4 regions of the Niveispirillum sp. genome follow, and region 4 is predicted to be linked to each of the others. Evidence: predicted binding sites of a transcription regulator. Region 4 holds the regulator's gene; each other region holds the start of a gene.
The links. Region 4 encodes HrcA, which represses chaperone genes, less so after heat shock. Its sites were predicted from a motif close to GTTAGCACTCNCCNNNGGNGAGTGCTAAC; they were not measured.
Positions count from the first base shown of each region.

Region 1: groES (co-chaperone GroES) is a predicted target of HrcA. The motif match lies at 2,384-2,412, and genes of this name have one in related genera.
Region 2: ACT6Q8_RS20590 (putative urea ABC transporter substrate-binding protein) is a predicted target of HrcA. The motif match lies at 4,557-4,585, and genes of this name have one in related genera.
Region 3: groES (co-chaperone GroES) is a predicted target of HrcA. The motif match lies at 3,629-3,657, and genes of this name have one in related genera.

Region 1 is NZ_JBQVOH010000010.1:21,796-27,610, forward strand. It holds gene ACT6Q8_RS20765 (GDSL-type esterase/lipase family protein) at 1-233, shown strand, start outside; gene groL (chaperonin GroEL) at 351-1,994, opposite strand; gene groES (co-chaperone GroES) at 2,047-2,337, opposite strand; gene ACT6Q8_RS20780 (methyltransferase domain-containing protein) at 2,541-3,464, shown strand; gene ACT6Q8_RS20785 (O-linked N-acetylglucosamine transferase, SPINDLY family protein) at 3,488-5,344, opposite strand; gene ACT6Q8_RS20790 (tetratricopeptide repeat protein) at 5,341-5,815, opposite strand, start outside.
Region 2 is NZ_JBQVOH010000009.1:217,789-223,603, forward strand. It holds gene uca (urea carboxylase) at 1-131, opposite strand, end outside; gene ACT6Q8_RS20570 (urea amidolyase associated protein UAAP2) at 150-800, opposite strand; gene ACT6Q8_RS20575 (urea amidolyase associated protein UAAP1) at 821-1,636, opposite strand; gene ACT6Q8_RS20580 (ABC transporter ATP-binding protein) at 1,649-2,479, opposite strand; gene ACT6Q8_RS20585 (ABC transporter permease) at 2,476-3,297, opposite strand; gene ACT6Q8_RS20590 (putative urea ABC transporter substrate-binding protein) at 3,449-4,525, opposite strand; guanidine-I (ykkC/yxkD leader) riboswitch at 4,594-4,709, opposite strand; gene ACT6Q8_RS20595 (TIGR00645 family protein) at 4,901-5,410, shown strand; gene ACT6Q8_RS20600 (transporter substrate-binding domain-containing protein) at 5,568-5,815, shown strand, end outside.
Region 3 is NZ_JBQVOH010000015.1:21,695-27,509, reverse strand. It holds gene ACT6Q8_RS23790 (ArnT family glycosyltransferase) at 1-573, opposite strand, end outside; gene ACT6Q8_RS23785 (glycosyltransferase family 2 protein) at 649-1,389, shown strand; gene groL (chaperonin GroEL) at 1,489-3,135, opposite strand; gene groES (co-chaperone GroES) at 3,273-3,560, opposite strand; gene ACT6Q8_RS23770 (hypothetical protein) at 3,836-4,261, shown strand; gene zigA (zinc metallochaperone GTPase ZigA) at 4,312-5,532, opposite strand; gene ACT6Q8_RS23760 (DUF1826 domain-containing protein) at 5,629-5,815, shown strand, end outside.
Region 4 is NZ_JBQVOH010000004.1:50,700-56,514, reverse strand. It holds gene ACT6Q8_RS12015 (VOC family protein) at 10-387, opposite strand; gene rdgB (RdgB/HAM1 family non-canonical purine NTP pyrophosphatase) at 470-1,087, opposite strand; gene ACT6Q8_RS12005 (helix-turn-helix domain-containing protein) at 1,160-1,459, opposite strand; gene ACT6Q8_RS12000 (hypothetical protein) at 1,456-1,641, opposite strand; gene rph (ribonuclease PH) at 1,860-2,579, opposite strand; gene hrcA (heat-inducible transcriptional repressor HrcA) at 2,735-3,772, shown strand; gene grpE (nucleotide exchange factor GrpE) at 3,900-4,484, shown strand; gene ACT6Q8_RS11980 (MarC family protein) at 4,548-5,183, opposite strand; gene smc (chromosome segregation protein SMC) at 5,288-5,815, opposite strand, start outside.

The DNA of each region.
Region 1 (5,815 bases), on a different contig from region 4:
CGAAATATTACCGGCCCGATGGCGAGGTGATCCGCCAGAAGGTCAATGAGTGGCTGCGGTCACCCGCCGCCGGCTTTGACGGGCTGGTCGATTTCGACCGGGGTATGCGCGATCCCGCCAATCCGGGCCGCCTGCTGCCCGCCTATGATATCGGCGACCGCCTGCACCCCAGCGAGGCGGGGTATGCAGCGATGGCAAAGCTGGTCGAGGCGGCCTTGTTTGCCCGGCCCTGACGCGGCGTGCGGCTGGGATACAGGGCGTTTCTTACTCTCCAAACGAACAAAAACCCCCGGCAGATTGTTCTGCCGGGGGTCTTCGCATTCAAGCCAGTTCGGCTGAACGACTGGGACTTAGAAGTCCATGTCGCCCATGCCGCCCATGCCACCCGGACCACCGGCGGGAGCGGCCTTCGGGGCCGGCTTCTCGCCGATCATGGCTTCGGTGGTGATCAGCAGGCCAGCGATGGAAGCGGCGTCCTGCAGGGCAGCGCGTACAACCTTCGTCGGGTCGATGACGCCGAACTTGAACATGTCGCCATATTCGCCGGTCTGGGCGTTGAAGCCGTGGTTGGTGTCAGCCTGCTCCAGCAGCTTGCCGACGATCACCGAGCCGTCGAAGCCGGCATTCTGGGCGATCTGACGGACAGGGGCCTGCAGGGCCTTGCGGACGATGTCCACACCGAACTTCTGGTCCGGGCCGTTGGTGGCCAGGGCTTCCAGGGCCTTGGTGGCGTACAGCAGGGCTACGCCGCCGCCGGCGACGATGCCTTCCTCGACCGCGGCGCGGGTGGCATGCATCGCGTCATCAACGCGATCCTTGCGCTCCTTCACCTCGACCTCGGTCGCGCCGCCGACGCGCAGAACCGCAACACCGCCGGCCAGCTTGGCCAGACGTTCCTGCAGCTTCTCACGGTCATAGTCGCTGGTGGTCTCTTCGATCTGGGCCTTGATCTGGGTGATGCGGGCCTGGATGTCGTCCTTGGAGCCTTCACCATCAACGATGGTGGTGTTGTCCTTGGAGATCGTCACCTTCTTGGCGCGGCCCAGCATGTCCAGGGTCACGTTTTCCAGCTTGATGCCAAGGTCTTCGCTGATGACCTGGCCGCCCGTCAGGATGGCCATATCTTCCAGCATCGCCTTGCGGCGGTCGCCGAAGCCCGGAGCCTTGACGGCGGCGATCTTCAGGCCACCGCGCAGCTTATTGACCACCAACGTGGCCAGGGCCTCGCCTTCCACATCCTCGGCCACGATGACCAGCGGACGCGAGGACTGCACGACGGCTTCCAGAACCGGCAGCATGGCCTGCAGGCCCGACAACTTCTTCTCGAACAGGAGAATGTAGGGGTTCTCCAGGTCGGCGATCATCTTGTCGGCGTTGGTCACGAAGTAGGGCGACAGGTAGCCGCGATCGAACTGCATGCCTTCGACGACATCCAGCTCGGTTTCCAGGCTCTTGGACTCTTCGACCGTGATCACGCCTTCGTTGCCGACGCGGGCCATGGCCTCGGCGATCTTGGCGCCGATGAAGGCCTCACCATTGGCGGAGATGGTGCCGACCTGGGCGATCTCGTCGTTGGTGGTGACCTTGCGGGAACGGGCCTGGATGTCGGCCACGACGGTGGCGACGGCCAGATCGACGCCGCGCTTCACGTCCATCGGGTTCATGCCGGCGGCGATGGCCTTGGCGCCCTCACGGACGATGGCCTGGGCCAGCACGGTGGCGGTGGTGGTGCCGTCGCCGGCCAGATCGGCCGTCTTCTGCGCCACTTCCTTGACCATCTGGGCGCCCATGTTCTCGAACTTGTCGGACAGTTCGATTTCCTTGGCGACCGAGACACCGTCCTTGGTGATGCGGGGAGCGCCGAAGCTCTTCTCGATCACGACGTTGCGGCCCTTCGGACCCAGGGTCACCTTCACGGCGTCAGCCAGAATGTCCACGCCGCGCAGCATCTTGGCGCGAGCGTCGGAACCGAACTTAACTTCCTTGGCAGCCATTGCTCTAATCCTTTGAATTCTATGGGGTCAGTGGGATCTAAAGTGATCCGACTCAGGCGTTCAGAACGCCCATGATGTCGCTTTCCTTCATGATCAGGTATTCGACACCGTCGATCTTCACTTCGGTACCAGACCACTTGCCGAACAGGACGCGGTCGCCGGCCTTGACGTCGAGAGCCACCAGCTTGCCGGACTCGTCACGAGTGCCGGAACCCACGGCGACCACCTCGCCCTCCTGGGGCTTTTCCGACGCGGTGTCGGGGATGATGATGCCGCCGGCCGTCTTCTTTTCGGACTCAACGCGCTTGACCACGACGCGGTCGTGCAGCGGACGGAACTTCATAGGATCTCTCCCTGAAAAGGCAAAAGGGTTTGGGCGTGAGCCTGTTGTTAGCACTCACGCTCGGTGAGTGCTAATGACCTAATCATCCAGGTCCCAACTGTCAAGAAGCGCTCCGTCATATTTCGATGAAGTTGCCATGACGCTGCCGAAGATCAGCAGCGGGACGGGTTGCCAGTAACCGCCAGCGGGAGTATGGCAGGGGCATGAGCGACGCCGATACTATGTTCCTTTTCGACCGCCCCCTGATCCGCCAGCGGCGCGACCGCGCGGCACCGGGGCTTTCTGCCTATGATTTCCTGCTGCGAGAGGTGGCGGAACGGCTGGGTGAACGGCTGGACATGATCCGCCGGGAGTTCCCGCGCGTCCTGAGCCTGGGCAGCCATGGTGGCGAGGTCGAGGCGGCCTTGAAGGGCCGCAACGGCGTCACGCAGGTGGTGCATGCCGATCTGTCCCCCGCCATGGCGCGGCTGGCCGGGATGAATACAGGCAGCCCGGCTGTGGCCGCGGATGAAGAGGCGCTGCCGTTTGCGCCCGGTTCGTTTGACATGGTCATTTCCAACCTGTCGCTGCATTGGGTCAACGATCTGCCGGGCGCCATGATCCAGGCGCGGCAGGTTCTGCGTCCTGACGGGCTGTTCATCGCGTCCATGCTGGGCGGCGACAGCCTGTTTGAGTTGCGCCGGTCGCTGATGGAGGCGGAGATGGAGGTGACGGGCGGCGTGTCGGCCCGGATAAGCCCCATGGCCGGCTTGCGCGATGCGGCGGGCCTGCTGCAACGCGCCGGCTTTGCCCTGCCCGTGGCGGATATGGACACGCTGACCGTCAACTATCCTGACCCGTTCCGCTTGATGCGCGACCTGCGTGGCATGGGGGAGACCAATGCCGCCCTGTCACGCCTGAAACGGCCGACCCGGCGGGAGGTCATCGTCCGCACCGCCGAACGCTATATGGAGCTGTTCCGCGAGGCGGATGGCACCGTGCCGGCCACGTTCGAGGTGATCTTCCTGGCCGGATGGTCACCCGATGCATCGGTGCAGCAGCAGCCCGCCAAACGGGGCAGTGCCTCGCACCGGCTGGCCGAGGCCTTGAACAGCATTGAGCAGTCGACGGGCGTAAAGCCGCACTGAAGAGGAGTTACAGGGTCCCGGCCCTACACCCATTCCTTCCACATCTGCCGATAGGCCGCTTCCACCTGCGCCGCAAAGCCGTAGGCATCGCAAAGCGGGCTTGCCTGCATGCGGGGGCGCAAGGTCTGACGCAGACTTTCCAGCCGGTCCAGATCACCCGCCAGCCCGGCGGCAATGTCGAGATAGGCATCGGGGCTGTCGGCGACCAGATCGTCATGGCCGAGACGGTGCAGCAGGCTGGCCGTGACCCGGGCGACATGGTGGGTGCCGCGCAGGCTGACCACGGGCACACCCATCCACAACGCCTCGCAACTGGTCGTGGTGCCATTATAGGGGAACGGGTCCAGCGCGATATCCAGCCGGTCATAGGCGCGCAGATGATCGCCCTGGTCCGGGGTCTGCGGCAGCAGGTCCACCCGGTCAGGTGTGACACCATTGGCAGTAAACAAAGACTGGTAACGGGCCAGCGTGGCCGGATCGGCGAAGGGCTTGCTTTTCAGGATCAGGCGCGAGCCGGGCACGCGCAGCAGAAGGGCTGACCAAAGCGCCACCACTTCCGGTGTCACCTTTGCGTTGTTGTTGAATGAACCGAAGGTGATGTGGCCGTTGCGCCGGGCGGGCAGGGGGCCGGCGGGTGCGTTTTCCTGCGCCGGGCGGAAGCAGAGGAAGCCATCATCCAACCGCACCAGCTTTTCCAGATGCCAGCCATCGGTCACGCCCGGCGGATCGGCAATGGCGTCGGTCAGGCGGTAATCCATGGCTGTCATGCCGCTGCCGTCGGGATAGCCCAGCCAGGAGACCTGGATGGGAGCCGGCTTGCGCGCGAAGATCAGTGGGCGGCAGTCACAGGTATGGCCCGCGACATCGACCAGAATGTCGATATTGTGGGCGCGAATGCGTTCCGCCGCCTCGTCATCGGTCAGGCCCGTCAGGGGGACCCAGTGGCCGGTGATGGCCTGGAACCGTGCGGTGACGGCATCGCTGCGCCGGGAGATGGGATAGCAGAAAATCTCCACTTGGCTCCGGTCATGCCCGCGCAACAGCGGTTCCAGAAAGCAGGAGACGGCATGGCCGCAGAAATCCGGCGATACATAGCCTATGCGCAGCCGGCGATCCGGTGAACGGTCATTGCCGAAGGCTTTGCTGCTGGACGCCGTGAGGGGGGCCGCATGACGTTCGCCCCAATGCCGGTGGGCACGGAAAATCACCTCCGGCGGGACATGGGGCGTGTAATGCAGGGCGAACAGCAGGTTGGAATGCAGCAGCGGCAGGGCCGGGTGCTGTTCCAGCGCATGTTGCAGCAGGGTGATGGCATCCGTGACACGGCCCTGCTCCTTCAGCACCTCGCCCAGATTGACATAGGGTTCCGGCATGCCGGGGTTCAGGCGCAGAGCGGTGCGGTAGCACTCCATGGCCTGTGTCAGCTCGGAGGAGGATTTGTATGTATCCCCCAAGTTCGACCAGGCCTCCGCCATATCCGGGCGCAGACGGACCGCGCGGCGATAGGCCTGGCGGGCTTTGTCGCTTCCCCCCAGGTTGCGCAGGATATTGCCTAGATTGAACCAGGCCTCCGCATAATCGGGTTTCAACGCTATGGCCATCATGGCGACTCGGGCCGCCTTCGCCTCCTGCCCCAGGTCGGACAGGACACAGGTCAGGTTGTTGAAGACATGCGCATCCTCCGGATTGGCGCGCAGGGCCCGCTGATAATAGGCGACAGCCTCGTTCCAGCGCCGCTGCGCACGCAGCAGGATGGCGTAGTTGTTATTGGCAAAAGGGTGATCGGGATTGGTGGCCAGCACCTGCCGGTAAAGGCTTTCCGCCTCCGCCAGCTTGCCGTCCTTATGCCGGGCCATGGCCGTATCGAACAAGTCGGTCACGATGCTCCCCCCTGGCGCAGCAGGCCGGCGTCGGCCAGGATGCCGCGCAGTTTGTGCGCCGCCTGGCCCCAGGTGAAATTGTTCAGCAGATGGGCGCTGGCATCGGGCAGGGCGCTGTCTCGCCCGGCAATGATGTCGGCGATGATGGCGGCCGCCGCATCCTCATCCGGGTTCCACCAGTCCAGCCCGAAGAACGGTTCCCAGGGCTCCCCGCTATAGGGCAGATGGGCGGGGCCGGTGCTGGACGGGATCATCCGCGCAAAGCGGTCATCCAGATAATCCAGGTAGGAGCTGTGGGCCGGTGCAATCAGGCCCATGCCCATGGCCCCAGCCTTGGACAAAGGCAGGTCCCAGCCCTCACCATGCGACAGGCTCCAGTAATAATTGGCAGTGCGGAAAAGGCCCGTCATCTCCAGTTCCGTTAACGGCTGATCGACCAGCACGATGGGCGCGGCGTCAGCGAAGGAGCGG
Region 2 (5,815 bases), on a different contig from region 4:
GACAGGACCGGCAGGGTGAAACGGTCGGCGTCGGAATAGACGGCGACAGACGCGATACCCATGCGCCGCAGGGTTTTGACCACCCGTGCGCAGATCTCGCCACGATTGGCGATCAGGACCTTGGTGAACATCACATATCCCCTTTGGCGTCAGGCAGCCCAGACCAGCACCCGGATGGGCGTGGGGTCGAAACCGTTGCAGGGATTGTTCACCTGGGGACAGTTGGAGATGACGCAGAGCAAATCCTGATGCGCCACCATTTCCACATAATCCCCGCCCGATGACACGCCATCGGCAATGGCCAGCGTGCCGTCGGCGTCTATGGGCACATTCATGAAGAAATTGATGTTGGGCACGATATCGCGCTTGCCCATGCCATGGCGCGACACGGCAATCAGGAAGTTTTCCCGACAGGCATGCATGTATTTGGTCTGATGACCAAAGCGCACAGTGTTGCTTTCGCAACTACACGCCCCGGCGGATGTATCATGGCTGCCGCTGGTATCGGCAATCACGGTGGCCAACGGGTTGCCCCGATTGGAATAAAGCACTGATCCCGGCCCGATATAGGGCGTGCCCTGGGCCAGCACCGTATCCTGCGCGCTGTAACGCTCGGTATGGTCGGCCAGGCTATAGAACAGGGTGTCGACGGCCTGACAGCCCTTGCTGTCGATGATGCGGAAGACCTGGCCCTTGCGCACGATGCCGGACCAGGGATGTTCCGCCGGGATCACCTCGTCATGGATGGCGGTGGCCATGTCGCGGTTGGACAGGACGGGGGTGAATGTGCTGTTGCTCATGATCTCTTCCCTCCCCCGGTTCAGGCCGACAGATAGGCATCAGTATTGACGAAACCGCGCACAGCTTCTGCCGTGGCGGTGCGGCACAGATCATCCGTGGCTGGTGCGGGGGCCGTGTGGATGGTCAACGCTACTGGCGCCGGCTCAACCTTGGGGGCCAGCGGGTGGGGGGTATTGGAGATGGCCAGGATCAGATCCATTTCGGCGCGCAGCGACACGAAATCACCGGGCGTCACGGCGCTGGCATCAAAGGCGAAGGTGCCGTCCGCACTTACACTGGCGGGGGCGAAAAAGGTGATGCAGGGCGGGATATCCCGCTGTGTCAGCCCATGTTTGCCAGCTGCCAGGATGAAATTATCCCGCGCGTTGCGCACCCCGCTGTCGGGGCCATAGGTACGGGTGACAGAGGCCGGGGTGGACCCGCCGATCACTGTGTCATGCCGCCCGCAACTATCCTCCACAATGGACAGCAGCACCCGGCCCATGTCGGAGAACAGGACCCGGCCCTTCCGCAGGTCAGCCGTCCACTGAATCTTAATCGTGTCGGCGTGGTTGTACCGTTCCGACGGGTCGGCCAGATTCCAGGCCAGCAGCGACACGCCCGGCGTCGCCCCCGGATTGGTGATGCGCAGCACCTGCCGGCGCCGGATCACCCCGGTCCAGTACCAGCCGCCGGGCAGGCTCTCGGACAGAATGATGCTGTCGGCGCTGGGCCGAGCCATGTCACGCGGGCTTGGCGGCGGCAGGACCAGCGGCGCATGGCCGGCACCGGCGGATTTCAGTTCCAGGTAACGGGCGCGGTTGGCGGCGATCTGTTCTAGGGTCTGGCGGGGCATGATGCTCCCTCCTCACGCGGCGTCGGTCGGGTCGTCCCGGTCCGGTTGCCCGTCGACAGTGGCCGGGTCGTCCCGGCGGGGCGGATTGGGGTCTGTGCCGGAGCCTGGATTGCCCGCCACGCGGCGGGGCCAGACCTCGATATCGTTGGTGATGCTGGCACCATAGCGCAGCCGTTCTTCCGGCAGGTTACGGCGGCGGTCAAAGGCTATGACGCGGGTGCCCAGGTGGAAGGCTTCCGACAGGTCATGGGTGACCATGACGACGCTCATCGGATGTTCGTGCCACAGTTTGCGCATCAGCTTATGCACATCGCCCCGGATACCGGGGTCCAGCGCGCCGAACGGTTCATCGAGCAGCAGCACCTTGGGCTTGGCAATCAAGGCTTGGGCCAGGGCCAGCCGCTGCTGCATGCCGCCGGAGAGTTGGGCTGGGTACTTATCCAGCGCGTGGCTCAGGCCGACCGCATCCAGCAGCCGGGCCGCCTCATCCCTGGCCTGACGCCGGGCGGCACCGAACAGGCGACCCAACACGCCGCCGCCCTTCAGTTCTGCCCCCAGCAACACATTGCCCAGCACCGTCAGGTGCGGGAAAACGGAATAACGTTGGAACACCACGCCCCGGTCAGGGCCGGGTTCGGGCGAGATGGGTAAGCCGTCAATCAGGATTTCGCCCTTGGTCGGCGTTTCCTGTGACAGCAGCATGCGCAGAAAGGTGGTTTTGCCACAGCCGGACGGGCCGACCAGGGCCACGAAGGAACGCGGGGCGATTTCCAGATTGATCTGTTCCAGAACCACCTGCTCGCCATATTCCTTCCAGACATTGCGAACGGAAATCTGTGTCATGCCCCGGCCCTCGCATCCTCAAACCACGGGAAGGCGCGGCGTTGCAGCACCCGCAAGCCCAGATCCATCAGGAAGCACAGCAGAGTGATCCAGGCGACATAGGGCAGGATCACATCCATGGCCAGATAGCGGCGCACCAGGAAGATGCGGTAACCAAGGCCGCTTTCACTGGCAATCGCCTCTGCCGAGATCAGGAACAGCCAGGCGGGCCCAAGGTTCAGGCGGATGCTGTCGATCAGGCGCGGCAATATCTGTGGCAGCACCACGCGGATGGCGATGGTCCAGCTATTGGCCCCCAGCGTCTGCGCCTTGATCAATTGCTGTCGTGGCAGATCGTCGATCTTCAGCATCAGGTCGCGGATCAGGCAGGGAAGGACCCCGACCACGATCAGGGTGATCTTGGATGCCTCTCCCAGCCCCACCATGATGAACAGGATAGGCAGCACGGCCAGCGGCGGCACCATCGACACCACCGTAACAAACGGGGACAGGGTGGCGCGGACATAGGGCAGCAGACCGGCGGACAACCCAACCAGCAATCCACCCGCCGCCGCGATGGCGATGCCCACCGCCAGCCGGGCCAGCGAGGCGCCGGTATCCAGCCACAGCAGGACATCGCCCGTGCGCTTGTCGGCGGTAAACGCCATGCGGTCGATGGCATCGGCAAAGGCGGTCAAACCCGGCAGCAACTTGTCCGCCGGGTTTTCGGCCAGCCGCACCGCCGACCCCAACGCATAGGCAATCAGAACCGCCAGAAAGGGCAGGGCTGCCAGAAGCATCCAGCTTGTTCGATCGGGTCGCTTGTTGATCAGACGCATGGGCGGGGTCCCGTGGTTGGGCGTTTGTCACGCTGTCTCTCGCTGCCTTCCCCGCGAAAGCGGGGATACAGGGGCCGTCGTGCCTGTGACCCTGGACCCCCGCTTTCGCGGGGGAAGCAAATGAAAGGTGAGAGATTGCTGCCGCCGCCGCTTACAGCTTCCCGTCTGCTGCCGCCGCCATGTACGTGTCGGTGAAGCGGAGCTTCACGAACTTGGCATTGCCGTAGGTGACACCGCCCGGGAACTCGATCCCCACGGCTTCTGCCGACGGTGCACCGTTGCCCAGCAGGCCGTGGTCGAACAGGAAGCCCGCCACCTTCTGCATGGTGGCCTTCGGTTCGGCCCCGCGCACAAAGCCCAGCGCGTCGGCAGGCTTGTAGAACATGCGGGTGGCCTTCAACTGCGCCTCAAAGCCTGCCAGATCGGTGCCTGACGCCTTGCCCATGGCGGTGCGGGCGGCTACACCCGCGGGGGTGTCGGCGGACATCAGGGCCATGGTCTCATACCAGATGCCGGCCAGCGCCTTGCCGAAGGCCGGATTGTCCTTCAGCACATCAGTGTTCGCGACGGTCAGGTCGATGATTTCGCCAGGGATCTGGCTGCTGTCGAACACCTTCTTCGCACCCGGCGTGGCCAGGATCTCGGCGACCAGAGGGTTCCAGGTGACCACTGCCGTGACATCCGCGGTGGACCATGCAGCGACCATGTCGGCGTCGGAGGTGGAAACGACGCTGACATCCTTCTTTTCCGTCAGCTTCACGCTTTCCAGCGCGCGGGTCAGCAGATAATGGCTGACCGAATATTCCACCAGATTGACCTTCTGGCCCTTGATGTCGGCCAGCTTATCCTTGCCCTTCAGGATGACGGCGTCATTGCCGTTGGAGAAATCGCCCACGATGACGGCGGTGGTGTCGACGCCACCGGCGGCGGGGATGGACAGGGCGTCCATGTTGGTGACAGTGACGGCGTCGAAGGCGCCGGCGGTGTATTGGTTGATGCTTTCAACATAATCGTTGAACTGCACCACCTCGATCTTGATGCCGTACTTGTCGGCCCATTTCTTCACGATGCCTTGGTCGGCGGCATACTGCCACGGCATCCAGCCGACATAGATGGACCAGGCCAGCTTGAAGTCCTTCTTCGGCGCCGCATAGGCGGGAAGGGAGAGCAGCGAGGCGGCAACCAGGCCGGCGGTCAATTTTCCAAGGAAGCGGCGCGTCTTCATCATCCAACCCCTATCGTTCCAAACCGGTTTGGGGGTTGGCGGAGACCGTAAGGGGGCGCCAACCCACCTCGATCTCCCGGGCTTTTGTCCCGCCGTGTACCAGACGGGGCCGATAGGCCGTGTCTGGCGGCAGCTCTCGGACCAGACACCCGTGTCATCCACGGCCGGAACCCTAGCCACCTTTAATACGCTGCATAGCAGCAAGGTTCGTGCCAGCCATAAATCGCCAGAATCGCTGGATGGATCGCCAGCATATGGCGCAGTTGCGGGCAACCTGCCTGATTGGAGCGCGTAAAAATTAGGCAATGCCGATGCGGTTGACAGAGGCCCTGCGCTCGGGCATCTGCTGGCCACGCCCGACCCGATGGAGAAAGCCCCGTGATCGAACGCTATATTGAGCGCACTCTCTACGCATGCCGCTGGCTGCTGGTGCCGATGTATCTGTGTCTCGCCCTTGTCTTGATCGCGTTCACGGTCCGGTTCGGCGTGGAACTGGTAGACCTGTTTGGTTACGCCCTTTATGGGGAAAGCGAGGCTGATCTGATCCTGGCGGCCCTGACGCTGGTTGATCTGGTCCTTGTGGGCAGTCTTGTGATCATGGTGATGATCAGTGGGTATGAAAATTTCGTCTCCCGGATTGAGTTGGATGAGAATGATGAGAAGCTGTCTTGGCTGGGCAAGCTGGATAGCGGCACGCTGAAAGTTAAGGTCGCCGCCTCCATCGTGGCCATTTCGTCCATCCATCTGCTGAAAAGCTTCATGGATGCCGACAAGGTAACGAATGACAAGCTGATGTGGCTGGTCATCATCCACCTGACCTTTGTGGTTTCGGCGGTGCTCATGGGCTGGCTTGACAAGCTGTCTTCCTCGAATAAGTCGAGGCTTTAACCAGATTCCAAGCCTTCAGGTCACATGCCCAGCCCGGCATGTGACCTTTTGTTTCAAGGTTGCAATATTTCGCATTAACCACAAAAAATTTATTAAAAAATCCTTAAACCTGCGATATGTGAACGGAACATATCCCGTGGGTTAAGGGGGAACCGGGATGACCGGTCGTTTCAGCGGAATGTGGTGGCGATTGGCGGCCCTTCTGGCCGTTATCATGATATCCATCCCAGCCATGGCCCGTCCCCTGACATTTGCCTTTGGTGACCATAACGAGGCACCGTTCGCCATTGTCGAAAATGGGCAGTTGAAGGGCGGGTTCGCACTGGAGTTTGGCCGGGCGCTGGCCTCACGGCTGGGTCTGGATGCCGCGTTCCGCTTCGTGCCGCGTAATCGTATCGCTGCTGA
Region 3 (5,815 bases), on a different contig from region 4:
CAGGATCGACAGCCCCAGGCCCAGCCAGAACAGAAGCTTGTGGGGCCGGATCGGTCGTTCCCCGGCTCGGGTCGCCATATAGATTCGCGCCAGGGCGGCCATGGCCAGGGTGGTGGCGCCGCACAGCATGGCGTCCGTCTTGGCGATCCCGGCCTCGGTGGACAGAAGGAAGGTCGCCCCCATGATCGCGCCGCCGAAGAAGCCGACGCGCGCGCCCAGCAGGGCCGAACCCGCCCAGGCGACAGCCCAGGCGGCCAGCATGGCCCCCAGGAGAGAGGGGATCCGATAGGGGGCGATCTCGCGATCCTCGGGGTCCGAGGTCAGGGCGACGGCGGCGGCCTGCAGCCAATAGATGCCGACCGGCTTCTTCCAGCGCGGCTCGTCCTGGAAGCGGATGTCCACATAGTCGCCGCTCTCCAGCATCTGGACGGTGGCCTGGGCGAAGCGGCTTTCGTCCCGATCCAGCGGCGGCAGGAGCAGCAGGCCCGGCAGGCCGGCGACCAGCGTCAACAGGGCCGCCAGCAGGGGGCCTCTCCAGCCGGCGATGCGGCGATCCAGATCGAAGCTCTTCATGAGAGACTCCTTACACGGGGACCGGGCCGGCGTCAGCCGTCTCCCCTAAGCCGTCGATCTCGTCTATGGAGCGGCATGACCGCCCAAATCGCTCCTGACGCGCCCCAGATCTCCGTCGTGGTTCCCGTTCACGACGAGGCCGGCGCCGCCGTGCCCCTGGCGCGTGAAATCGCGGCCGCCTTCGCCGGCCGGTCCTATGAAATGATCTTCGTCGACGACGCCTCCAGGGACGCGACCTTGGCCGAGCTGAAGGCGGCCATGGCCGAACTGCCGACCTTGCGGGTTCTGGCCCACGGAACCAATGCGGGCCAGAGCCGGGCGGTGCGCACCGGGGTGCTGGCGGCGCGGGGATCGGTGGTGGTGACGATGGACGGCGACGGTCAGAACCCGCCGGCCGATGCGCCCCGGCTGGTGGACGCCCTGCTTGCGGCCCCCGCAGACGTCGGTCTGATCGGCGGGCGACGGGCCAAGCGCCAGGACAGCGCCGCCAAACGCCAAGCCTCGGTCTGGGCGAACCGCATCCGTCGTCGACTGCTGGGCGACGACGCCGACGACACCGGCTGCGGGCTGAAGGCCTTTCGCCGCGACGTCTTCCTGCGGCTTCCCTATTTCGATCACATCCACCGCTATCTGCCGGCCCTGATGATCCGCGAGGGTTACCGAAACCAGTATCTGGACGTCGATCACCGCCACCGCGAAACCGGCCGGTCGAAATACACCAACTGGGGCCGGCTGAAGGTCGCCTTCGCCGATCTCTTGGGCGTCATGTGGCTGAAGAGCCGGTCGCGCCGGCCGGGGGCGATCTCCGAATTTTGAGCGCGATAATCCAGACGCTCACAGAACGGGCGCGACAATAGAAAAGGGCGGGACCTCGCGGTCCCGCCCTTCTGCATTTCAGCGTCGGAAGGCTTGGACTTAGAAGTCCATGCCACCCATGCCGCCCATGCCGCCCATGTCAGGAGCGGCGGCGCCGCCCGACTTCTTGGGGGCGTCGGCGACGGCGGCTTCCGTGGTGATCAGGATGCCGGCCACCGAAGCGGCGTCTTGCAGGGCCGTGCGGACGACCTTGGCGGGGTCGATGACGCCCATCTTGACCAGGTCGCCGTACTCTTCCGTCTGGGCGTTGAAGCCGAAGGAGGCGTCGTTGTTCTCCAGCACCTTGCCGACCACGATCGAGCCTTCGACGCCGGCGTTTTCGGCGATCTGACGGATCGGGGCCTGCAGGGCGCGACGGATGATGGCGATGCCGGCGTTCTGGTCGGCGTTGTCGCCCTTGACGTCGGCCAGGATCTTGGAGGCCTTCAACAGGGCGATGCCGCCGCCGGGAACGATGCCTTCGTCAGCCGCAGCGCGGGTGGCGTTCAGGGCGTCGTCGACGCGGTCCTTCTTTTCCTTCACTTCGACTTCGGTCGAGCCGCCGACGCGGAGAACCGCGACGCCGCCGGCCAGCTTGGCCAGACGTTCCTGCAGCTTTTCCTTGTCGTAGTCGGAGGTGGTGTCTTCGATCTGGCGCTTGATCTGGGCCACGCGGGCTTCGATGTCGGCCTTCTCACCCACGCCTTCGACGATGGTGGTGTCGTCCTTGGTGATCGAGACCTTCTTGGCCTTGCCGAGCATGTCGAGCGTGACGCTCTCCAGCTTGATGCCCAGGTCTTCCGAGATGACCTGGCCGCCCGTCAGGATGGCGATGTCTTCCAGCATGGCCTTGCGGCGGTCGCCGAAGCCCGGCGCCTTGACGGCGGCGACGCGCAGGCCGCCGCGCAGCTTGTTGACCACCAGGGTGGCCAGGGCTTCGCCTTCGATGTCCTCGGCGATGATCAGCAGCGGACGGCCCGACTGCACCACGGCTTCCAGGATCGGCAGCATGGCCTGCAGCGAGGTCAGCTTCTTCTCGAACAGCAGGATCAGCGGCTCTTCGAGAACGGCCTCCATCTTGTCGGCGTTGGTGATGAAGTAGGGGCTCAGATAGCCGCGGTCGAACTGCATGCCTTCGACGACGTCGACGGTGGTGTCGGCGGTCTTGGCTTCCTCGACGGTGATCACGCCCTCATTGCCGACCTTGGCCATGGCCTGGGCGATCAGCTCGCCGATTTCGGAGTCGCCGTTGGCCGAAATGGTGCCGACCTGGGCGATTTCCGAGTTGTTGGAAACGGGCTTGGAGTTGGTCTTGACCTCTTCCAGGACCAGGCCGACGGCCTTGTCGATGCCGCGCTTCAGATCCATCGGGTTCATGCCGGCGGCGACGGCCTTGAGGCCCTCTTGCACGATGGCTTGAGCCAGAACGGTCGCGGTGGTGGTGCCGTCGCCCGCCTTGTCGTTCGTCTTCGAAGCGACTTCGCGGATCATCTGGGCGCCCATGTTCTCGAAGGCGTCTTCCAGCTCGATTTCCTTGGCGACCGAGACGCCGTCCTTGGTCGAGCGCGGGGCGCCGAAGGACTTCTGGATCACGACGTTGCGACCCTTCGGACCCAGGGTCACCTTGACGGCGTTGGCGAGGACGTTGACGCCGCGCAGCATCTTGTCGCGCGCGTCGGTGTTGAACTGTACGATTTTAGCGGCCATGCGGGCAGCTCCTTTTGTGTGAGTGGCGAGTGGTTAGTGGCGAGTGGCGAGGATCTGAGATTGGGGCGACGGCGGCGGTTTCGTCCGGAAACCTGCTCGCCACTCGCCACTGATCACTCGCCACTGAGGGCTGAGCCTTAGCTCAGCACTCCAAGCACGTCCGACTCTTTCATGATGATCAGGTCTTCGCCGTCGATCTTCACTTCCGTGCCCGACCACTTGCCGAACAGGATGCGGTCGCCGGTCTTCAGCTCCAGGGCGTTGACCTTGCCCGAGTCGTCGCGGGCGCCGGGGCCGACGGCGACGACTTCGCCTTCCTGGGGCTTTTCCTTGGCGGTGTCGGGGATGATGATCCCGCCCTTGGTCTTGGATTCTTCTTCAACGCGCTTGACCAGCACGCGGTCGCCGAGCGGACGAAACGCCATCGGTTGTCTCCCTTGATCCCCCGAATGGGGCGATTTGAACAATGGGTCAGCCTCTCCGCGACCGCCGTTTTAGCAGCCGACCACGGAGAGTGCTAACGCGAGCGGGAGTTAGTCAGAGGGCGGCGGGGCGTCAAGCGCCGCCGCGTGTGAAACTTCCGCGACGGATGAACGCGCGATGAACCACGGCCTCCGAACCCGTTCAAACGGCGCGCGCTAAAACCACCTCAACGCTCGCGATCCCCGGAAGACGCGAGGCGATTCAGAGGAGACGGACCATGTCCAAGCTGTTGAAAATCACCGCCGCCGTCGTCGCCCCCGCCGCCGCCCTGGCCTTGACCGCCGCCCCGGCTTCGGCCCAGTCGCGTGACCGCGACGACACCGCCCGCAACGCCCTGATCGGCGCCGCCGTCGGCGGACTGGCGGGCGCCGTCTACGGCAATGGCGACGGAACCTATATTGCGGGCGGCGCCTTGGCCGGCGCGGCCTTGGGCGCGGCAGCCTCGTCCAATCGCGGATCGGACTGCGGCTATTACCGCGGCGGCCGCTGCTACCGGAACCAGGGTCACTGGGAGCGCGAACACGGCATCAACAGCCGCGATCCGCGCTGGGAGCAGCGCCGTGATTATCGCGACTGGCGCCGCGACCAGCGCTATGACCGGCGCGACGAGCGCCGCGACTATCGCTACGATCGCCGCTGGTAGACTGCGGACGTGAAATTCAGAAGGGGCGCCTTATCAAGACGCCCCTTTTGTCATGCCGCGTCCCGACGCGGGTCCCAATGCGGGAAGGGATCCTCCAGCCTGGCCCAGCCCTTGGGTCCGCGTTCCATCTCGAACCGGCTCAAAAGGGCGGCGTCGAACAGGGAGGTCAGCAGATCGCGGTTCATGTCCTTGCCGATCAGGACGATCTCCTGACGACGGTCGCCATAGGGTTGTCGCCAGACGGCCTCGATCGCCTTCAGCCATTCGGCGTTGTCGTCGGGCCAGCGCTCGCGCGGCGCCGAGGCCCACCACAGTCCGCCCCATTCATGTTCGGTCACCGCCCCGGCCTGGCTCCAGGAACCGACATAGTCCATCCGGCTGGCCAGCCAGAAGAAGCCCTTGGAGCGCCAGACGCCGGGCCATTCACGGTTCAGCAGGTCATAGAAGCGCCGGGGATGAAAGGGTCTGCGCGCCCTGTAGACGAAGGTTGAGACGCCGTATTCCTCGGTCTCGGGCGTCACCTCGCCGCGCAGGGCCTGGGACCAGCCGGCCGCCTGTTCCGCCCTTTCCATGTCGAACAGGCCCGTGCCGACGACCTGATCCAGGGGCACGGCGCCGCGCACTGCCTGGATGATCCGGGCACGCGGATTGAACTGGGCCATCATCGCCTTCAGCGTCCCGAGTTGGGTCGCATCGAGCAGATCGCACTTGTTCAGCACGATGACGTCGGCGAACTCGATCTGGTCGATCAGCAGATTGGCGATCGTGCGTTCGTCGTCCTCGCCCAGATGTTCGCCGCGAGTCTTCAGCCGGTCGGTCGAGGGATAGTCGCGGTGGAAGTTGAAGGCGTCCACCACCGTCACCATGGTGTCGATCCGGGCCAGGTCCGACAGGCTGAAACCGTCCTCGTCGCGAAAGTCGAAGGTGGCGGCGACCGGCATGGGTTCGGATATCCCGGTGGATTCGATCAGCAGGCAGTCGAACCGACCCTCGCGCGCCAGCTTGCCGACCTCGATCAGCAGGTCCTCGCGCAGGGTGCAGCAGATACAGCCGTTGGACATCTCAACCAGCCGTTCCTCGGTCCGCGACAGGTCCGCCCCGCCGCCGTCGCGCACCAGGGCGGCGTCGATGTTCACCTCGCTCATGTCGTTGACGATGACCGCGACCCGCAGCCCGTCGCGGTTCGCCAGGACGTGGTTCAGCAGGGTCGTCTTGCCGGCTCCGAGGAAGCCGGACAGGACGGTGACGGGCAGGGTCTTGAACTCGGACATGACGGCGCTCCACGGCTGCTGCGCCGAGCTTGACCACAGCCCGGCGACTGTGAGAGTTACGTTATATTATAACATGCACAGTCAGCAAGGTTTTCCATGGCGGTCGGCGCAGTCGTCCAGGGGCAGGCGCCCACGGTCTTCACCACCCTGTTCGAGCCGCAGGTGCGGATGGCGATCTGGTCGCGGCCCAGTCCCATGCCGCCGGACGCCTTACCCCCGGCGGACTTCACCGCCGACTGTGACGGGCGCTGGATCGCCACGTCCGGCCCGGCGCCCGAATGGT
Region 4 (5,815 bases):
CGCGCCGGATCAGATCGGACCCGTCATCACAAAGGCATTCAGCTTGTTGCCGTCCAGATCCCGGAAATAGGCGGCATAGAAATTGTCGCCACGCGGGCCCGGCGGGCCTTCGCAGGTGCCGCCCTGCGACATGGCGATATCATACAGGCGGTGGACCTGATCCTTGTCCTTGGCCTCAAACGCCACCATGACACCGTTGCCGACGCTGGCGGCGTTGCCGTCGAACGGCTTCATCAGCGCCACGCCGGCCCCGCCATTGGGATTGCCCCAGGCAATGCCCGTCGGGAATTCCATCATGCGGCCCGTGCCCAGTTCCTTGGCGATGGCGTCATAGAATACGGCACCGCGCGCCAGGTCATTCGTCCCCAGCGTTACATATCCGATCATTGTTTCCCCCAGATCATGCCCCGCCACAGCCGGCGGGATGATGGGAACAATACCAGAACATTCTAATGAATCCGAATCCTTTTCAGCCTGTTTGAAAACAGCGTCCCTTCAGCTTGGCGAAGGCATCGGCGCGGTGGCTGATGGCATGTTTCAGGTCCGGGTCCATCTCCCCGCAGGTGATGTCATGACCGTCGGGAATGAAGATCGGATCGTAGCCGAAGCCGCGCGCACCACGCGCCGGGAAGGTCAGGCGCCCTTCAAACCGGCCCTCCACCGCCTCGACATGCCCGTCGGGCCAGGCCAGGGCCAGGGCACAGATAAAGGCGGCGCGGTCGCCCTTGCGGTCCGGCGATGCTTCCAGTGCTACGCGCACCTTCTCCATCGCCAGCGTGAAATCCTTGGTCGGCCCGGCCCAGCGCGCGGAATAGACGCCGGGGTCGCCGTTCAGACCATCCACCGACAGCCCGCTATCATCGGCCAGCGCCGGCAGGCCCGACGCGATGGCCGCCGCCCGCGCCTTCAGCACGGCATTGCCAATATAGGTGGTCTCCGTCTCCTCCGGCTCCCCCAGCCCCAGTTCGCCCGCGCTGGGGAAGTTGGCGACGTGGTCTTTCAGCAGCGCCGCAATCTCTGGCACCTTGCCCTTATTGTGGGTGGCTATAACCAGCGTATCACCAGTGAAGAGGCGGGGGATGGTCATGGGGGCTCCGGGTGGGCGGGATGACGGCTATGAGATAGCTGCTAAAACGACGTCAAGGCAACAACTGCCCCCCTATGTCGCCAGCGCCCCTGCCACCGCATCAGGATTACAAGCAATCACCTTCAAATAGGATTGCGCTGCCTTGTCGGGACGGCGGCGACCCTGTTCCCAGTCCTGCACGGTGCGGGCATCCAAGCCGAAACGTTCGGCGAATTTTGGACGGGAGAGGCCCAGACTTGTCCGGATGGCCCGGACATCCACCATCTCGACGCTGACCTCATGAGAGACAGCACCGGTATCCTCGCCCTTGGCATGGCGGATTGCTTCCCCCAGCGCTTCCGTCAGGTCGTCTGCAAAATTCGATCTGGTCATCGGGGCAGCTCCTTCGCAGCGGCGCGCAGCACATCAACCAGCTTTGACACGGTTCGGCGCTGATCTGCCGACAGGTCTGTCCGCTCTCCCTTGCCATAGATCAACAGGGCATAGAGTGGCAGCGTGTCGTTGTAGAAATAATAAATGACACGGGCGCCGCCGGAATTTCCCTTGGTACCCATGGCAAAGCGGACCTTACGGACACCTCCGGTTCCCTGAATCTCGTCACCCGTCAAGGGGGTGAGCGCAAAGAAGTCGATGACTGCCTTATGCTCATCGGCGGATGAGGATTTTCTCCGCCCGCCGTTGAAAGCCGATCAATTCAACAACGGTGATGGCCTGTATTTTTATGTCCAGATACTGCGGCAATGCCGCAGTATCTGTCAATTCGTTCCCGCCCTTACAGCCCCAAAGCCTGACGTTGCAGTGTCGTCAGTTCGCCGATGCCCTTGCGGGCCAGGGCCATCAGGGCCATGAACTCGCTCTCGTCAAACGGCTTGTCCTCTGCCGTGCCCTGGATTTCCACGATGCCGCCACGACCGGTCAGCACGAAATTGGCATCGGCGCCGGCATTGCTGTCTTCGGGGTAATCCAGGTCCAGGACCGGCACGCCATTGTAGATGCCGCAGGAAATGGCCGCGACCTGATCGATCAGGGGGATGGTGGACAGGGTGCCCACGCGCACCAGATGCTGAAACGCCAGATGCAGGGCGACATAGGCGCCGGTGATGCTGGCCGTGCGCGTGCCGCCATCGGCCTGGATCACGTCGCAATCGACCTTGATCTGAACCTCGCCCATGGCCTTCAGGTCGGTGACGGCGCGAAGCGAACGACCGATAAGGCGCTGGATTTCCTGGGTGCGGCCCGACTGCTTGCCCTTGGCTGCCTCACGGTCGGTGCGGGTATGGGTGGAACGCGGCAGCATGCCATATTCCGCCGTCACCCAGCCCTGGCCCTTGCCGCGCAGGAAGGGGGGCACCTTTTCATCCACGCTGGCGGTGCACAGCACATGCGTGTCACCGAACTTCACCAGGCACGACCCTTCCGCATGGCGGGAGAAATTTGTCTCCAGGCTGACGGGGCGAAGCTGATCGGCCAGACGGCCAGAGGGGCGGGTCATGATGTCTTCCATTATCCTTGGGTGTCCGGTCATCGTCATAGCAATGGGGGTGCGGCTGCGTCCAGCCATGGTATGGTCTTCCCTCCATTGATTTGGCCGGTGCCGCCGACTAATCTTCTTAACGAATGCAACGGCAAGGGACCGGTGCGAAAGGCATGATCACTGAGCTGAACCAGCGGTCGCGGGAGATTTTCCGCCATATCGTGGAAGCCTATGTCCAGACCGGCGAGCCGGTGGGATCGCGCACCCTGTCGCGGCGGCTGACGGCCACGCTGTCGCCCGCCACCATCCGCAATGTCATGGCGGATCTGGAGGAACTGGGCCTGCTGATCTCCCCGCACACATCGGCCGGGCGCATCCCCACCGATGCGGGCCTGCGCATGTTCGTGAATGGCCTGCTGGAGGTGGGCGACCTGACGGAGCGGGAGCGGGAGGATATCGAGGCCACCTGTTCGGCCCGCGGTCGGTCAGTGCCAGAGGTGCTGGAAGAGGCCACCAACCTTCTGTCCGGCCTTTCTTCCTGCGCCGGTCTGGTCCTGGCGCCCAAGACCGACCGCCCCCTGAAACATATCGAGTTTGTCAGCCTGTCGCCGGGCCGGGCGCTGGTGGTGCTGGTGACCGAGGATGGGCTGGTGGAAAACCGGGTGGTGGAGGTGCCGACTGGCCTGCCGCCATCAGCCCTGCAGATGGCCAGCAATTACCTGAATGCCCGCGTCGTGGGCCGCACCCTGGCCGAGGCCCGCGCCTTCATCCTGAAGGAGTTGGAAGAACAGAAGTCCCAGTTGGACAGCCTGACCCAAAAGGTAGTGCAGACGGGTCTGGCCACATGGTCCGGCGCGCGGGGCAGCCAGGGCTATCTGATCGTGCGCGGTCAGGCCAAGCTGCTGGAGGATGTCACCGCCATTTCTGACCTGGAACGCATCCGCACCCTGTTCGAGGCGCTGGAAACGCGCGAACAGATGCTGCGCATGCTGGACGCGACGGGCAAGGCGGAAGGGGTGCAGATATTCATCGGGGCGGAAAACGACCTGTTCTCCCATGCCGGCTGTTCCATGATCGTCAGCCCCTATGCTAACACCAAGGAACAGATCGTGGGGGCCATCGGCGTCATCGGCCCCACCCGCATCAATTACGCCCGCATCATCCCTATGGTCGACTATACGGCAAAGCTGATCGGCAGGTTGATGGGGTGACCTCCCCTTGCGGTTTGGGGGTATGGCACCCTATTTCTGGGTCACGGCATCTCGACAGGCGGTGCAATCCCGCCTAAACCAGAGGGCCGTTTCCCACCCCCTAGATTTCCCAAGGGCAAGTTCCGCGATGACCGACACGATCAACACCCACGACAGCGACCCCAGTGCAGAGCCCGCCGCCCAGGCCGGCACGACCGAGGCCGGTGCCGAGGCCGCGGCCCGCGTCGCCCAATTGGAGGCGGAGGTCGCGTCCCTGAAGGACCAGATGCTGCGCACCCTGGCCGAGACGGAGAATGTCCGCCGCCGGGCGGAGCGTGAGCGCGAGGACACCGCCAAGTACGCCGTCGCCAAGTTCGCCAAGGAACTGCTGGCCGTGGCCGACAATCTGCGCCGCGCCGTGGAGGCGGTGGGCGAGGATGTGCGGGCCGAGAATCAGGCGGTGGGCAACCTGCTGACCGGTGTTGAAGCGACCGAACGCCAGTTGATCGCCGCCTTCGACCGCGCCGGCATCGCCAAGGTCGAGGCGCTGGGCACCCCCGCCGATCCGAATTTCCATCAGATCATGATGGAGATCGAAAATACCGGTAAGCCCGCCGGCACCGTGGTTCAGGTGCTGCAGGCCGGCTACACGATCCATGGCCGCCTGCTGCGCGAAGCCATTGTCGGCGTCGCCAAGGGCGATGTCGGTGGTCATGTGAACACCAGCGCGTAATAAACGTACTGGTTCTTCTCCCTCCCTCCCGCCGTTCGGGCCTGGGAGGGAGAAGGTACCGTCTTACGTCATCCAGCCGGGGAACAGGGCCCGCAGGCCGGCGGCGATGATCTCCACCGCGACCGCGGCCAGCAGCAGGCCAGTCAGGCGGTTCATGATGTTCAGGCCGGTCTGGCCCAGCTTGTTGCCAATGGGTACGGCCAGACGCAGGGTCAGCAGCAGGAAGGCGCAGACCGCCAGGATGCAGCCGACCAGCACCGCATAGTGCTCCCAGCCCACGCCGCGCTGCGCCTCGATGATGACGGCAGAGATGGAGCCGGGACCGGCCAGCAGGGGCAGGCCCAGCGGCACCACGCCGATGGCCTGACGCGTGCCGGCCTCGTCCGCTTCCTGCGGCGTCTGTTTCACGCCCGACACGGTGGCGTTCAGCAGCGACAGGGCGATCAGCAGCAGCACGATACCGCCGCCCACCCGGAAACTGGCCAGGCTGGTCCCCAGCACCGTCAGGATCGCATCGCCCAGAAAGACGGAACTGACCAGAACCGTCGCCACCGTCATGACGGCGGAAAGGGCGATGGAGTTACGTTCCTTGGCGCCGCGCCCCTCCGTCATGCCCAGGAAGATCGGAATGGCGGCAAACGGGGTCAGGATGGCGAAAAGCGCAATCAGGAACCGTGAATATTCGGACCAGGCTTCCATGGAGATGTCCGGCTATATGTCCCCGTTTTCGGGGCGCGTTGGATTGTGGGCCGAACCATAGCACGGATGGCGGGGCGGAATGGAAGGGGGTGGTAGCATGAGCGTCAGGCATCCACCATTTCCGCCGCGCGGGCCAGATCGACGCTGACCAGCTGACTGACGCCGCGCTCCATCATGGTCACACCGAAAAGCCGATGCATGCGGGCCATGGTCAGGCGGTGGTGGGTGACGATCAGGAAACGGGTGGCCCCGCTGGCCGCCATTTCCTCCACCATGTCGCAGAAGCGGCCGACATTCGCCTCGTCCAACGGTGCGTCCACCTCGTCCAGCACGCAGATGGGGGCGGGATTGCACAAGAACACCGCGAACAGCAGTGACAGGGCCGTCAGCGCCTGTTCCCCACCCGACAGCAGGGACAGGACCTGTAATTTCTTGCCCGGCGGGCTGGCATAGATCTCCAGCCCCGCATCCAGCGGATCATCCGATTCGGTCAGTTTCAGATGCGCCGACCCGCCGCCGAACAGCTTGGTGAACAGGCGCTGGAAATGCCCGTCCACCAGATCGAAACTGGCCAGCAGCTTTTCCCGCGCCTCGCGATTGATGGCCCCGATCCCCTGGCGCAGGCGGGCGAT